2 regions of the Peribacillus sp. N1 genome follow, and region 1 is predicted to be linked to the other one. Evidence: riboswitches for the same ligand, from Rfam matches in the RefSeq annotation. Region 1 holds a riboswitch; the other holds the start of a gene.

Region 1 (8,073 bases):
AAAATCATTTCGCTTCAAGTGGAGAGCGGGGTCCCGGAACAGCCTTTTTCAGACGAGGAAACGATGGAGGGGGCAATGACACGTGCCCGGAATTGCTTGATTCACAGTGATGCCGATATGGGTATCGGACTTGAAGGCGGTGTCGTGAAAATGGGACAAGCCCTGTTTCTGTGCAATTGGGGTGCAATGGCCACGAGGGACGGCGAGGTCTTTGTAGCTGCCGGAGCGAGAATCCCGGTACCGGGAATTGTTGCCGGGAAGCTGCTGGACGGTGAAGAGTTGGGCCCGGTGATGGATGCCTTCACAAGGCAAGAGAATATAAGTAAAAAGGAAGGAGCAATCGGCGTATTTACAAATGAGCGAATCACTAGGGGCGAAATGTTCCTTCATATCATGAGGATGTTAGCCGGTCAATACGAATATAAGCTAAAAATGAAAAAGCAGGATTTTTGAATCACTGCCATGGAAAGGTGTGCTTCGAATGATGGAAACGAACACTGCCAAAACAGAGCAGGAACGGACAGGGTTTTATTGAGCGGCTTTGCTAATATAGTGACAAGGGGTGAGCGGATATGGGGTGGGTTGAATCAATCCAAAAGGCCATCGACTATATCGAAGAGCACTTATTGGAGGACCTGACGATCGAGAGCATTTCCAGGCAGGCGAATGCCTCAGCTTTTCATTTTCAACGGACATTCACCATTTTAACGGATATAACCATTGGTGACTATATCCGGCGACGAAGACTGACCTTAGCGGCCCAGGAAATTTCATCAACAAATGGCAAGGTCATTGATTTAGCCTACAAGTATGGCTATGACACCCCCGAGGCATTCTCGAAAGCTTTTCGAAGGCAGCATGGGGTATCTCCAAGCGAAGCCCGAAAGTATATGGGGAAGCTGAAATTCTATGAACGCCTGGTGATACAGGTGATTCTGAAAGGGGCAAAACCGATGAAATACAATATCCTTGAAAGGGATTCCTTTCAATTGATTGGAATCAAGCAAGAGTTTTCCTTGATTAATGAAGAGAATTTGATCGGGATTCCAAAGATGTGGGAGAAAGTGAATTCGGATGGAACAGGGGGTAGGTTAGCGAAGCTGAACAATGGCCAAATAGATGGCTTGATTGGTGTATGCGTCGATAAACGGGCTGTGGAAAAAAATGAAACGATGGATTATTGGATAGGTGCAGAGTATGCCGGGAAAGTGCCTGAAGAGTTTTCAACCCTTACGATACCGGCTTCCAAGTGGGTTGCATTCGAAGTTCACGGACCTATGCCTGATAGCATCCAACAAGCTTGGAAGCGAATTTTTTCCGAATGGTTCCCTACCAGCGGTCATGAACATGCCGGAACTCCAGAATTGGAAGTATACGCGAATGACGACGCTTCAAACCCAGACTATTACTCCGAAATTTGGATTCCCATTAAAAAGAAATAGTGTTCAACCATCAAAATTTATTCGTTTTTCGCTTGCAGGTGAGGTTAGGGATCTAACTTTCTCCTGCAAGCTTTTTATTTGGTAAACAAAAATCCTTCATACTTGAGCTGGAAGGTTAAGGGACAGGGAGTTTTACAGCCCTTCTTCAAAAATATAAGAAAGCACCTTCATGGCTTGGTTAACGGATTCTACCGTGACACTCGCCTTTTCCGATAATTCCTTTAAGGCATGATGATGGGATTCCGGACGAATCAAAATAAGCGGTTTACCCAGGGAAATGGCGGTGCTTGCGTCCATGGCAGTATTCCACTGTTTATATTTCTCGCCAAACAGGGCGACGACAAGATCGGCTTTTTTCATCAAAAGACCTGTCCGTAAATTATTGATTTGGGAAGCGGCCGCATCCTTCAGGATAGGGTTCGGCTGTTCCCCGAGGATATCTTCACCGATATTATCGGAGCGTTCATGATTTTCCATCGGGCCGACGAATTCTAAAGGAAGCTTCAGTGCAGCGGCCTTATCTCTCAACTCGCTTCTCCAATTTGAATGGATCTCCCCAGCAAGATACACGATTAACTTCATTGTTTTCCTCCTCGATAATAAAATTGCTTTCATTGTACCATGTTTTTTAGAAAATGGATGAATTCCGTAAATAAGGATAATATTATCCATATGGTAGTAAAAGAGACGGCTGGAGGAATGACGATGGCTTTATCGAATAAGAATTTTCTTGTTTTCCTGTTGATAAGCAGTTTGATCGTGGGCTGCTCAGGTATCGAAAGACAAACCGAAAAGGCAATGAAGGCTGCTGAATTGGCTTTTCGTGACGATGAAAAACAGCCCAATCAAGAGGCAGGCCTAATTCAGGTCTATCTGCCAAACGATTTTAAAGTAGTGGAAGAACATGATAATAATTTGATTTTACAAAAAGGTGATAAGATTTATATATTATTTGTCAATCCGAATGAAAAAGAAGACAGCTCCGTGTTATATTTGGCCATAAAGGAACAAGAGGATCAATTTGAAGTACTGCATTCTTTTCAAACCGATGATAAATTCGGCTTTATTTCGATTAAAGAGATACCGAAAGAAAAGTATGAGCTTGCAGTGGGAATCGGCGGAGTGAAGCTGACAACCGAAACGGATAAAGACCAATTAAAAACCGATGCAAAACAAATGATGGAAATCGTTTCATCCGTGCCCCAGAAATAAGAGGCCAGTGACTTTCAACCGATCCGTATTAATGGTTGATTCCTGGAGACTCTGGTATGATGGGATTATAAAAAATAAGGTGTCATTTAGAGCAGGAGGAATATACAAATGGAAAAATTACAAACAGTAGAGCAATATGATGCATTTAAAAATGAAGGCAAACATATCTTTCTTTTTTCAGCAACATGGTGTGGAGATTGCCGTGTAATCGAACCGATAATGCCGGAGATTGAAACGAAATTTCCTGACTTTACATTCATTTATGTGGACCGTGATGAATTCATCGATGTGTGTGCGGCTAATGATGTATTCGGTATACCAAGTTTCATTGCCTATGATAATGGCAAGGAGCTAGGCAGATTTGTGAGCAAGGATCGCAAAACGCAAGAACAAATTGAGGAATTCATTCAATCACTATAATCAATTTCCCCTTCTCGCTGGGGATTTTTCAATGAAGAGGAGGGTCAGTCATGAAAATGGACAGCACGAAGCTGAAAAATATCTTGAAGGAGCGTTTAAAAGATGAGAATCGCTCATTCAAATTCGATAGCAAGCAAGATACGTTACGGGTGGAAAATGTGAAGACCGGGAAGGGGATCACCATCGAGTTGCCTCCTGTGCTTGCTAACTATGAAAACGTACAGGAAAAGGCCATCGATGAAATTACCTATTACGTGGAAGAGGCCCTGAATGTGATGGGGGAAGAACACAGTATGGAAGGCAAGGAGAAATTCATTTTCCCAGTCATCCGCTCGACCTCCTTTCCAATGGAATCCGAAGAAGGAAATCCGTTTTTATTCGATGAGCATACGGCTGAAACCCGGGTTTTTTATGCCCTTGATTTAGGGAAAACCTACCGTCTTATAGATGAAAAGATGATTCAACGGGAAAATTGGCAGGGTGACAGGATCCGTGAAATTGCCCTATTCAATGCCCGTTCCCTCACCACTGAAATGAAGTCGGATATCGTTGCAGGTAATGCATTTTATTTTTTGAACACGAATGATGGATATGATGCCAGCAGGATTCTAAATGAATCATGGCTTCGGGAAATGAAGGACAAGATCGAGGGAACCATGGCTGTGGCCATTCCACATCAGGATGTCATCATCATTGCCGATGTGAAGAATGATACGGGCTATGATATTCTTGCGCAAATGGCGATGAGCTTCTTTGCCAGCGGTCATGTTCCGATAACGGCTCTATCATTCCTTTATGAAGAAAATGAGTTGGAGCCCATCTTCATTATGGGTAAAAACAAAAAGCCTGAACAATAATGAATCACAAAAGGACCGTGTCAGCATCTGGCAGCGGTCCTTTTAAAGTTTAATAGAGTTTATAACTCAGAGTTGATATTTATTTTTTAATCGGCGATAATATAATTGGAATATTTTGAGAATATAAAAAGAACAAGCGGATGAACGTTGTGGGAGAGTGCAAGCATTGAGCCACCGAAGGAGCAAGTTCCAAAAAGATCCCTTGGAGCAAATCCCTCAGGTAAATGGAACCGCAGCTGGACGCAGCTCTGGAGAGTGCGCAGGAAGCAGTGTGCCACCAAAGGGGAAATCTCCATGTCCAAAAATGGAGCTAAACTCTCAGGTGAAAAGGACAGAGAAGGGGAGCGGTAAGTTTACGCAATCCTTCTCTGCCCTTTTTTAATGGGCACTTTGTATCGGAAGGCATGCAGCGAACATGGAACTACTAATATGCTCAACTTGAAATAAGGGGGAGAATAAACGTGAACGTGAAAAGCAAATTAATGAACATGCTGGAAGCCCGTAAAGGGGAAATGGTTCAAATCCGCCGTCATTTACACGAGAACCCGGAACTATCCTTCAAAGAAGAGAAAACGGCACAATATATCATTGATTTTTATAAGGGTAAGGATATGTCGATTCAAACGAATGTAGGAAATGGATTAGGGATCATCGTAACGATCGAAGGCGGAAAACCTGGGAAAACGATAGGTCTCCGTGCGGATTTCGATGCGTTGCCGATTAAAGAAGAAGCGGATGTCCCGTTCCGTTCAAAAAATGAAGGTGTCATGCATGCCTGCGGACATGATGGGCATACCGCTTATTTATTGGTTCTGGCAGACTGCATCAATGAGCTTAAAGATTCCCTATCCGGTACGATTAAAATAATCCATCAACATGCAGAAGAAACACCCCCAGGTGGAGCAAAGAGCATTATGGAATCAGGGTTTTTGGATGAACTTGATGCCGTTTTTGGAATCCACTTATTTCCGTCCCATCCTGCAGGGGTTGTCGGGTATCACGGCGGCTATTCGATGGCTGGACGGACCTATTTCAAGCTGGCGATTAAGGGTGTAGGCGGCCATGGTTCGTCCCCGCATATGGCCAATGATGCCATTGTGGCAGGCGCCCATTTCGTGACAGCCGTACAAACCGTGATCAGCCGCCGCTTGAACCCTTTTGATATGGGCGTGGTCACAATCGGCTCCTTCGATGGAAAAGGAAGCTTTAATGTCATTAAAGATCGTATAGAAATTGAAGGGGATGTTCGTTATATGACAGCAGAGACCCAACAGCTGATCGATAGGGAAATCCACCGCATCGTTAAAGGGATAGAAACGGAATTTGATGTTCAGTGCGAACTAACATATGTGCCTGATTATCCTCCGTTATATAATGACCCTGAATTGACTGGATTCGTGAAAAATAGTCTGGAAAGCATGAAAGACAAAGATATTAAAAAGGTTATGGAATTTCCGGTTTTCTCTGGTTCAGAGGATTTTTCGTATTATGCAGAAAAGATTCCTGGCTGCTTCTTTTACATTGGCTGCAAACCAAAAGGGGTGGAGAAGGCATATTTCAATCACCATCCCAAATTCGACATTGATGAAGATGCCCTTTTGATCGCATCCAAATCAGTGGCCCAAGTTGTATGCGATTTTTATGAATGGGAATAGTTCCATTGGTATATTTGTTTGCAAAAAAGTGCAGAAACCCACAAAACACCGTTCGGTATTAACGAACGGTGTTTTATGGGTTTCAGGATGCCACCGGAGGTTTCGTGAAGGATGCTTCAATGAATTGACCAGTCTGCTTCTTGCGCCGCATGAAAACTTAATCTCTTTGTAAACGCGATTTAACAGCGGTGTTTTATTTAAATAGTAGACTAAGGGCTAATGTTATTTCACGAAGTGCAGGTTTAAACTCATACCAGAAGGGGTTTAATAGGGTAGGAGTTCTGCGAAATACGTTAAGTTAGTAAGAGTGCGATAAAAAAATAGATACTAATCCCAATTTAGCTTAAATTTTCTCGATATTTTTAAAATAACTGGTAGAATTAGTTACATAACTACAGATGTAGAAAGAGTGATAGTTTTGAAATGGCTAAATAAGATGAAAAAATGGTTCCAAGCAGAGGAAATTATTGAAATTGAAGAGATTATTATAGATGAACCGCTTGATGAAGAGACATTAAGGAAAATGGATTTTTCAAAGCTTGCAAAGTCAAAGGAAGAAGAAATAAAGGTTTACAATCAAAAAGTGGAAAAAATGTCGCAGACGCCAGACCCTGATACGAAAATCCTGTTTCAATATCCAAAAGGGCAGTTCAAGTTTCCGCTCATTCCAGATCGTGAACAGAGCAAAAGAAAGCCTAGGGAAAGAAACAGGGAAGATCATGAACCAAAAAAGGGGAGCGCGGCCAAAGAAACAAGAAGGCCTGTGAGGGATCCTGAACCAAAACGGAGAAACTTCGAACGGGAGGAAGTCTCAAAAATAGTCCCTTCAAATACTCCATTCCGTCCGACGGAAATCCCTTCACCCATTTATGGGTTCCGTCGTCCGGAAAAAAAAACAGTCGTTTCTGAAGAAATTGTCGAATATGAATTAGAAAGCAAAATGCCCGTCCTAAAAAAGGAAGAACCCGATATCGGGATTCCAGCATCGATTCCTGAAATCCCAAAAGAAGTGTCACATGAGGAATTGACGACAGAACCATCCGTTCTTATACCGGAACAAGCGGAAGAAAAACTGGAAGATTCAGAGATACCCGCTTTCTTTCGCAGGAATTCCATTGAGACACTGCCAGAACAAGCAGTAATCGAGCCCAACAAAATTGAGCCTGCGGTGGAAAAAGAGGCTATTGAACAGGACGAAGTAGAATTTGGACGCGAAGTCGCTGTATCCATCATGGAACAGACGGACGACACACCGCCTGAAGCGATATCGGTTCCTGGGGAGATTGCTGTACAATCAAATCAACCATCCGTTAGTCAAGGGACAATGCCTGAAGACCCATCTGAGGCAATACCTGAAGTGCAGCTCAAACGTCCAAAAAAACACATCCCATTTAATGTGATGATGCTTAAGCAAGATCGGAAAAAAAATGACTTCATGAATAAAATGATGCCGGAAAAAAAAAGCCTTAATTCGGAAAGGGCAGTAGTATCACCTGATAAGCGGCCAATGGATGATTCTGCCCAAACAGAGGCAGGACAAGCGAAACCAACCGCCATTCCTGAACGGAAACAGGAGGAAGGCAGAGTTATTCCGAAAGAGCAGACTCCGGCCATATCACTTACCTTTTCGGACGCTAAGGTTGGTTCCGAAACCGTCGCTGCTGTGCCTGAAAATACAGTCGAATCCAACATCGGTTCCAACCCTAAGCCGCTCTTGGAACAGGAATCCCCGATTTCTGGACACGGGTATCAAGAAGCAGTATATACAGAGGAAGCGGCAGAAGGCAGTAAGGGCGAAATCCCGGCAGTTTTTGGCTCCGTCGAAGCGGATGAAAATGAAAATCCATACTATGTGTTTCCTAACATCGAATTGCTGACACCTCCCACTTATGCTGTGCATGATGATGTGTGGCTCGAGGAACAGACTTTATTACTTGATGAGACATTGAAAAATTTCAATGTCCGTGCAAAGGTCGTCAATGTCACTCAAGGACCGGCAGTAACCCGTTTCGAGGTGCATCCGGAACCGGGAGTGAAGGTGAATAAAGTGACGAACCTGATGGATGACATCAAACTAAGCCTTGCTGCTCAAGATATGCGGATGGAAGCGCCTATTCCGGGTAAACATACAATTGGCATCGAGATTCCGAACAGGAAAAGCAAACCGGTATTTTTGCGGGAGGTTTTGGAAAGTACTGAGTTTCAAGAGCATGAATCACCGCTTGCTGTGGCCTTAGGGCTCGATATATCCGGTCAGCCAATCATCACCGATTTGAGAAAGATGCCGCATGGATTGATAGCCGGGCAAACGGGGTCGGGGAAAAGTGTCTGTATCAACACCATGCTGGTAAGCTTGCTTTATAAAGCGACACCGCAGGAGTTGAAATTGCTGTTGATCGATCCGAAAATGGTTGAGCTCGCCCCATATAACCGGATCCCGCATTTGGTCAGTCCAGTCATAACCGATGTAAAAGCCGCTACGGCTGC
Region 2 (8,073 bases), on a different contig from region 1:
CACTGTATTTTTCGTGGCAAAGTTATAAATCATCACATCTTCTTCCTGACCAAGGCGGTGTATCCGTCCGATTCTCTGTTCGAGCCTCATCGGGTTCCATGGCAGGTCAAAATTAATCAAGTGATGGCAAAACTGAAGGTTTATCCCTTCCCCGCCAGCTTCTGTTGCAATCAATACCTGTATATTTTTTTGGAATAATTCTCGCATCCAGTCTTTCTTTCCGCGCTTAAAACCGCCTCGGAAAGGAACTGAAGAAATTCCATTCTGCTGTAGGTACCATTGTAGATATAGCTGAGTCGCCCGGTATTCGGTAAAGATAATGACTTTATCATCAATTTTCTTGATCAGTTCCAAAGCTTTTTCAGCCTTTGAGTTCTGAACCGTTTCATTCACTTTAGAAAATAAATCATCAAGCTTTGCCAAAAAGTCAGGGGAAGGCTGATCATATTTATTTTTCATATTCTTTAATGTATAAAAGACCGCCTCTCTGCTGCTGCATGCTTCCCTTTGGAGAGTGAGAGCCGAAAAGGCGCTTCCTTTAGAACCATCCGAAATAGGTTTGAATTTGGAAACAGCATCGTACAATGCTTGTTCCGTTGGAGAAAATTCAATGGTGATGGTCTCCACATGCCGTTTTGTCCATTCAATGCCAGTATCGGCCCGCCGGTTTCGAATCATGACAGTGTTGACAAGTTCCTTTAGGTGTTCATCTTCAATTATGTTCCGGCCTTTCCCTTTATACTTTTCTGAAAAAAGTGAGGCATTTCCCAAGTGGCCTGGTTTCAATAACGAAACGAGGTGGAAAATTTCCTCGACTTTATTTTGAATCGGAGTGGCTGTCAGGAGTAAACAAAATTTCTTTTTCAGATTTTGGACGAATTCATAGTTCTTCGTCTTATTATTTTTAAGTTTATGAGCTTCATCAATAATGATGAAGTCGTATTCCTGCTTGAAAATGATATCTCGATGTGGAGCTCGTTTCGCTGTATCAATGGATGAAATGACCACATCACAGGAGTCCCAAACATAGCTTTTTCTCTGAACGACTGCCGGTATATGAAACTTGGTATTCAATTCAAAAGCCCATTGTGTGACAAGGGAAGCCGGAACAAGGATCAAAACTTTTTTTACAAGGCCCCTAATCATATACTCTTTTAGGATCAATCCAGCTTCAATTGTTTTTCCGAGCCCTACCTCATCAGCTAAAATGGCCTTTCCATTCATCTTTTCCACCACTTGCTTGGCTGCTTCCAATTGATGGGGAAGCGGGGTTAACTGCGGAAGGTGCTTGGGCGCCTGTAAACCTTCAAAATCAGGGATGATAAGATTTTCCTCCATTTGAACCGCGAGCTTATAAAGCTCCCAGTTTCCCCATGGACCGTCATTTTCCATCTTTTGCAGAAACTCGTCATTCCATTCAGAATTAAAGGATATATTGATTTTCATAGAAATAACTCCCTCTTAAATCATATTTTCCTTAATAAAAGGTCAAAACCCGAACATTTCATATGTGAAGTAAGAAAAATATTTCTCTTCAAAAGATATTGCAGAGATAAGTTTCTTAGGGTAGGATATAAGTATATTTAGAAAATTCCAATTTCCCAACGCTACAAAGAATCTTTGTACATCGATTTTGCAGTTCGCGTTTTCTTAGTATGGGCTATAGGCTTCTAATTTATCCAAGATTACTGAAGGAGACCAATCAAACGGTTTCTGAGGTTTCAGGAGAATTGGCAGAGAATGCATTCCACGATGCTCAGAGGTTTTACCGATGTTTGGTGGCTTATTCGCTTCCTTTCATTGGTAGACCATTTATATGCGGGTGAAGATAAGGGGAGAGACTACGGATGTAGCGCCGAAGGAGCAAACTTAGCAGTGAATCTCTCAGGCAAAAGAACTCTTATTGGACGCAACTCTGGAGAGCGCCGCCCGTTTTGGGACGGCCACCAAAGGGGAAAACCTATTACATAGGTAAACTTTCAGGTTTCAGGACAGAGAAAAAGCTCAAACGGGCTTTCTCTGTCCTTTTTTGTGCTTTTTTCACATCATGAATCAGGATATATCTGATGCGTAATGACAAGAAGCTTTTGATAATGAAGCCAATTAATTTAAAAAAATCTGAAGGGGGTCATTTTTTGACCGATTTAAAAAGAACACCACTATTTGAGGTTTATCGTGAATACGGAGGTAAAACGATTGATTTTGGCGGCTGGGAACTTCCTGTCCAATTTTCGGGTATAAAGGACGAACATGAAGCCGTACGTACAAAAGCGGGGTTATTCGATGTTTCCCATATGGGTGAAGTCGATGTTAAGGGTCCTGGGAGCCTTTCCTTTTTACAAAAGATGCTGACTAATGATATAGCAAAGCTGAAACAGGGCGGTGCCCAATATTCCGCCATGTGTTATGAAAACGGAGGCACGGTTGATGATCTCATCGTGTATAAAAGGGCTGAGGATGACTATCTGCTCGTGGTCAATGCAGCGAACACAGAAAAAGATTTCAATTGGCTGCAAGCTCATTTATCGGAAGATGTCCAAATCAAGAATGTATCTAGTGACTATACACAGCTGGCACTTCAAGGACCATCTGCAGAGAAGATTTTACAAAAACTATCGGGAAATACAGCTTTAAGTGAAATTGGATTTTTCAAGTTCAAGGAAAATGTCATGATTAACGGTATCTCCACGATGGTATCCCGTACTGGATACACTGGTGAGGATGGCTTTGAGATATATAGTGACAGTGAAAATGGTCCAGCCCTTTGGAAGGCGATTATGGATGCCGGAAACGAAGAGGGAGTTCAGCCGATTGGTTTAGGTGCTCGTGATACCCTGCGTTTTGAAGCGAAACTGCCGTTGTATGGGCAGGAGCTTTCAGCAGACATCACCCCGATAGAAGCCGGGATTGGTTTTGCAGTAAAAGTCGATAAGGAAGTTGATTTTTTCGGGAAAGCCGTTCTTGCTGAGCAAAAGGAGAAAGGAGCTCCTCGCAAGCTTGTGGGAATTGAAATGATAGACCGTGGCATTCCACGTCATGGGTATAAGGTCTACAGCGGTGATAAAGTCATTGGCGAGGTCACGACCGGTACCCAATCACCAACGTTGAAGAAAAACGTGGGTTTGGTACTTATCGATAAGGAATTTTCAGTGCTGGATGCGGAAGTCGAAGTGGAGATCCGTTCCAAACGTTTGAAAGCCGTTATAATACAAACACCTTTTTATAAAAAACCACGTAAATAGAGGGGAATGGTCATTAGATGAAACATCGTTATTTACCCATGACAGAGCAAGATAAACAAGAAATGCTGAAAGCGATAGGGGTATCCACTGCTGAAGAACTTTTCAATGATATCCCTGAGAGCGTTCGTTTTCAAGGAGAATACGATATCAAGCCTGCTAAATCGGAACCAGCATTAATGAAAGAGTTATCAAGGCTTGCTGCCAAGAATGCGGATCTTAAAAACTATGCTTCCTTCCTTGGTGCGGGTGTCTATGACCATTATGCACCGGTCATCGTCGATCATGTTCTATCCCGTTCTGAATTTTACACGGCTTATACACCCTATCAGCCTGAAATTTCACAGGGAGAGCTTCAAGCAATCTTTGAATATCAAACGATGATATGTGAATTGACGGGCATGGATGTGGCTAACTCCTCCATGTATGACGGCGGGACAGCGCTGGCTGAAGCAGCCATGCTTGCTTCAGGACAGACACGCCGCAAGAAGATTCTCATTTCAGGAACCGTTCATCCTGAATCAAGAGAAGTCGTGAAGACATATGCGAAAGGGCAACGCGTGGAAGTGATCGAAATTCCTTATAAAGACGGTGTGACGGACTTAGCTGCTTTAAAGGAATTGGCGAATGAGGACATTGCAGGAGTGATCGTGCAATATCCGAACTTTTTTGGCCGGATCGAGCCATTGAAGGAAATGGAAGAAATCATTCATGGCGTCAAATCCATGTTTATCGTTTCCAGTAATCCGCTTGCATTGGGAGCTTTGACATCCCCTGGTGCACTCGGTGCAGATATCGTAACGGGGGATGCTCAGCCATTCGGCATTCCAGCGGCATTCGGTGGACCTCATTGTGGATATTTTGCGGTTACTAATAAACTTGTTCGGAAAGTTCCGGGCCGACTCGTCGGTCAAACCGTGGATGAAAATGGTAAAAGGGGATTTGTACTAACGCTACAAGCTCGTGAACAGCACATTCGCCGTGACAAGGCCACATCCAACATTTGTTCCAATCAAGCTTTGAATGCGTTGGCAGCTTCTGTTGCAATGACCGCCCTTGGGAAAAAGGGTGTCAAGGAAATGGCCGTGCAAAATATTCAAAAAGCACATTATGCGAAAAAAGCAATTATGGCAGTAGGGGTGGAAGTGATATTCGACGGTCCTTCGTTCAATGAATTTATCATTAAACTGCCTGCTTCGTTTTCAGAGATCAATAAAAGCCTTTTTGAAAAAGGGATGATCGGCGGCTTTGATTTAGGGACGGTTTATCCTGAGCTGAAAGACCATATGCTGGTTGCGGTAACTGAACTTAGAACAAAAGAAGAAATTGATGCACTTGCGCAGGAATTGGGGGATCAACATGAATAATCAAGATCAATCACTCATTTTTGAAATCAGTACTTCCGGTCGAATCGGGTACAGTCTGCCAGAAATGGATGTTGCAACTATTCCGCTCGAAGAAATTCTTCCTGCCGACTACATCCGTGAAGAAGAGGCAGAACTGCCTGAGGTGTCCGAACTGGATATCATGCGTCACTATACAGCACTCTCCAAACGGAATCATGGGGTGGATTCGGGTTTTTATCCGCTGGGTTCATGCACGATGAAATATAATCCGAAAATAAATGAAAACGTGGCACGTTTCAACGGCTTTGCCCATATCCATCCATATCAAGATCCGGCTACCGTTCAGGGAGCATTGGGACTCTTATTTGATTTGCAGGAACACTTAACTGAAATCACCGGGATGGACCAAGTGACATTACAGCCTGCAGCAGGTGCACATGGTGAGTGGACAGGGTTGATGATGATTCGCGCTTTTCACGAAGCGAATGGCGATACAGAACGGACGAAAGTGATTGTACCTGATTCTGCACACGGTACGAATCCTGCCTCTGCCACTGTTGCCGGACTTGAAACGATTACAGTGAAATCCGATGAAAATGGATTAGTCGACCTTGAAGATTTAAAGCGTGTTGTCGGACCTGATACGGCGGCCTTGATGCTGACGAACCCCAATACATTGGGATTATTTGAAGAAAACATCTTGGAAATGGCACAACTTGTCCATGATGCAGGTGGGAAGCTTTATTATGACGGAGCCAATCTGAATGCAGTCCTTTCAAAAGCACGCCCGGGTGACATGGGCTTTGATGTGGTTCACTTAAATCTCCATAAAACATTCACAGGTCCGCATGGCGGCGGCGGTCCGGGTTCTGGTCCTGTAGGTGTGAAGTCGGACTTGATTCCTTACTTGCCTAAACCTCTTATAATTAAACAAGGTGAGCAATTCGCTCTTGATTATGATCGTCCGCAATCCATTGGCAGGGTAAAACCTTATTATGGTAATTTCGGGATTAACGTGAGGGCATATACGTACATTCGTTCAATGGGGCCTGATGGCCTTAAAGCTGTCACCGAAAATGCGGTCATCAATGCCAATTATATGATGCGCAAGTTGGAACCTTATTTTGACTTACCATATAATCGTCATTGTAAGCACGAATTCGTATTAAGCGGACGCCGGCAAAAGAAATTGGGGGTTAGGACTCTCGATATAGCCAAAAGATTACTGGATTTCGGGTATCATCCTCCAACCATTTACTTCCCGTTGAACGTGGAGGAAGGAATGATGATAGAACCGACTGAAACCGAGTCAAAAGAAACGCTGGATGCGTTCATCGATGCGATGATCCAGATTGCCAAGGAAGCGGAAGAAACCCCGGAAATCGTTCAGGAAGCTCCGCATACAACCGTTATAAAGCGGCTTGATGAAACTCTTGCTGCAAGAAAACCTGTTCTGCGTTATCAAGCCTAGATTGATAGCTTATACGAAAAAAATCCCTGCCTGCCGGCGGGGATTTTTCATGTTTATGTAAGATTTCATTAAAGTCCAGCAGTTAACTTTCTTTTCCTTGAGCTATTGAATTAAAAAGAGCCCATGCGGAGATGGGGTCTTATTTCTTTGCTTTGATTTTCCCGGTCCACATTTTGAAACCGCCCTTTAGGTGAAAAAGTTCCCTGTAGCCCTTTTTGTATAGCATGGCTGCAGCTCTGCCGCTGATGATTTCGCTTTGAGCGTACAAATATACAGGCTTGTCCGGCCTAATTTCGACCAAGCGTGTTTTCATTTGAGTCATAGGGATGTTTCTTGCGCCTAAGATATGGCCATTATCGAAATCATTCGGTTCCCGCACATCGATTAGCTGCACTTTTCTGTAGTTAGCGATAAATTCGTCCTGTGTTAGTGTTTTAACGATTTTACGCTGGCGGTACCAATTAAAAAGTGAATACGCAATAACCACTCCTAAGATGATGAGCAGTGTATATAATATTTCCAAACATAAAAACTCCCTTCTACCTTAACGAATACAGACAATCTTTATTATATAATTGCTTTACCCAATAATCAAAAAGAATTTTCATCAAATTCTTCATGGACTTGATAGTACTTTCTTTTTTAGAGTGTTAAAGTCTGTTAAACTACTACATGTGAGTTTTTTGTGGGGTATTGAAAAACAGTCTATCGAAACGAGGGGTAAGGATGGCTAAAGATAAATGGGGTTTTATAGATTCGGGGTATTGTTCACCGGCTTTTAATATGGCACTGGACGAAGCTCTGTTAAACTGGCAAAGCAAAGGGGAAATTCCGCCAATCATACGCTTTTACGGCTGGGATCCAGCTACATTGTCGATCGGTTATTTTCAAAAGGCGGAAGCGGAAATTGATTTGGAAGAGGTCAAAAGGCAGGGCCTTGGTTTTGTACGCAGGCCAACAGGAGGACGAGCGGTCCTGCACGAGCATGAATTGACTTATAGCGTAATCGTTCCAGAATCCTATCCGGGAATGCCGACTACCGTTACTGAAGCATATCGTGTCATTTCTGAAGGAATATTAATGGGATTCAGGAATCTGGGATTGGATGCTTATTTTGCCGTGCCTCGAACCGATCAGGAAAAAGCGGCTTTAAAATCGCCCAGGTCTTCGGTTTGCTTTGATGCTCCAAGCTGGTATGAACTGGTCGTTGAGGGCAGGAAGGTCGCTGGCAGCGCTCAAACCAGGCAAAAAGGCGTCATCCTTCAGCACGGATCCATTTTGCTTGAACTTGATGATGATAAGCTTTTTAGCGTATTTAAATTCTCAAATGACAGGGTTAAAGAGAGAATGCAAAAAAACCTAAAAAACAAAGCTGTGGCCATAAATGATATTGCAGGGAGAAAGATTACCATCCCTGAAGCGAAAGAAGCTTTTGAAAAAGGTTTTGCCGAAGGACTTTCGGTCGATTTAGAGCCATACGTCCTCACCGAAAAGCAATTGCTGGAAGTGAAGTCCATTGCAGAAAGCAAATATGAAAGCGATGATTGGAATTTCATGAGATAGAGGAAGCATAATTAGAGTGGATAATAAAAAAGTTTTTTCAGATTTGTTTGACCAAATAACGCATCCCTTGCAGGGATAAGCCCTAAAAGGGATGGGGAAAAAGCAAGGTCCAAATTAATTGAAATCTGATGAAAAATTATTGTAAATCGACATTTTCCTCCTTATTGCTAACTATATTAATTGATTTATCGTTTGACAAAATTAAAAGTTATTCAAAACAAACACAATATATAGTAGTTGAAATATTTAATGCGACACTATATGTTGATTTTTGAGTTTCGCTATGATAAATTTAGGGTACTTGTTAAGCGAAACGGACATGTAAGGTTACATAAGGATTTTTGCGGCAGCAAGAACGGATCTTGAAACATATAAAGGAGAGGGAATTATGTCGGTTGTAATAAAAGAAGCTTTAAAGGTTGATCTAGAAAGGTTGAATAAGGATATTTCTTTA

Evidence for each region. Region 1 has a riboswitch for glycine ahead of ACYP5M_RS10465 (amidohydrolase). Riboswitches for the same ligand answer to the same signal wherever they lie in the genome.
Region 2: another riboswitch for glycine. It lies ahead of gcvT (glycine cleavage system aminomethyltransferase GcvT); the one in region 1 lies ahead of ACYP5M_RS10465 (amidohydrolase).

The regions. Positions count from the first base shown of each region.
Region 1 is NZ_BAAHZO010000002.1:421,338-429,410, reverse strand. It holds gene ACYP5M_RS10495 (DUF84 family protein) at 1-453, shown strand, start outside; gene ACYP5M_RS10490 (GyrI-like domain-containing protein) at 573-1,442, shown strand; gene ACYP5M_RS10485 (YtoQ family protein) at 1,575-2,024, opposite strand; gene ACYP5M_RS10480 (hypothetical protein) at 2,115-2,654, shown strand; gene ACYP5M_RS10475 (thioredoxin family protein) at 2,763-3,074, shown strand; gene ACYP5M_RS10470 (DUF1444 domain-containing protein) at 3,125-3,931, shown strand; glycine riboswitch at 4,170-4,276, shown strand; gene ACYP5M_RS10465 (amidohydrolase) at 4,399-5,586, shown strand; gene ACYP5M_RS10460 (DNA translocase FtsK) at 6,005-8,073, shown strand, end outside.
Region 2 is NZ_BAAHZO010000001.1:1,709,799-1,717,871, reverse strand. It holds gene ACYP5M_RS08260 (DEAD/DEAH box helicase) at 1-1,446, opposite strand, end outside; glycine riboswitch at 1,823-1,910, shown strand; glycine riboswitch at 1,914-1,997, shown strand; gene gcvT (glycine cleavage system aminomethyltransferase GcvT) at 2,136-3,242, shown strand; gene gcvPA (aminomethyl-transferring glycine dehydrogenase subunit GcvPA) at 3,260-4,606, shown strand; gene gcvPB (aminomethyl-transferring glycine dehydrogenase subunit GcvPB) at 4,599-6,056, shown strand; gene ACYP5M_RS08240 (rhodanese-like domain-containing protein) at 6,196-6,579, opposite strand; gene ACYP5M_RS08235 (lipoate--protein ligase family protein) at 6,783-7,619, shown strand; gene ACYP5M_RS08230 (vitamin B12-dependent ribonucleotide reductase) at 8,008-8,073, shown strand, end outside.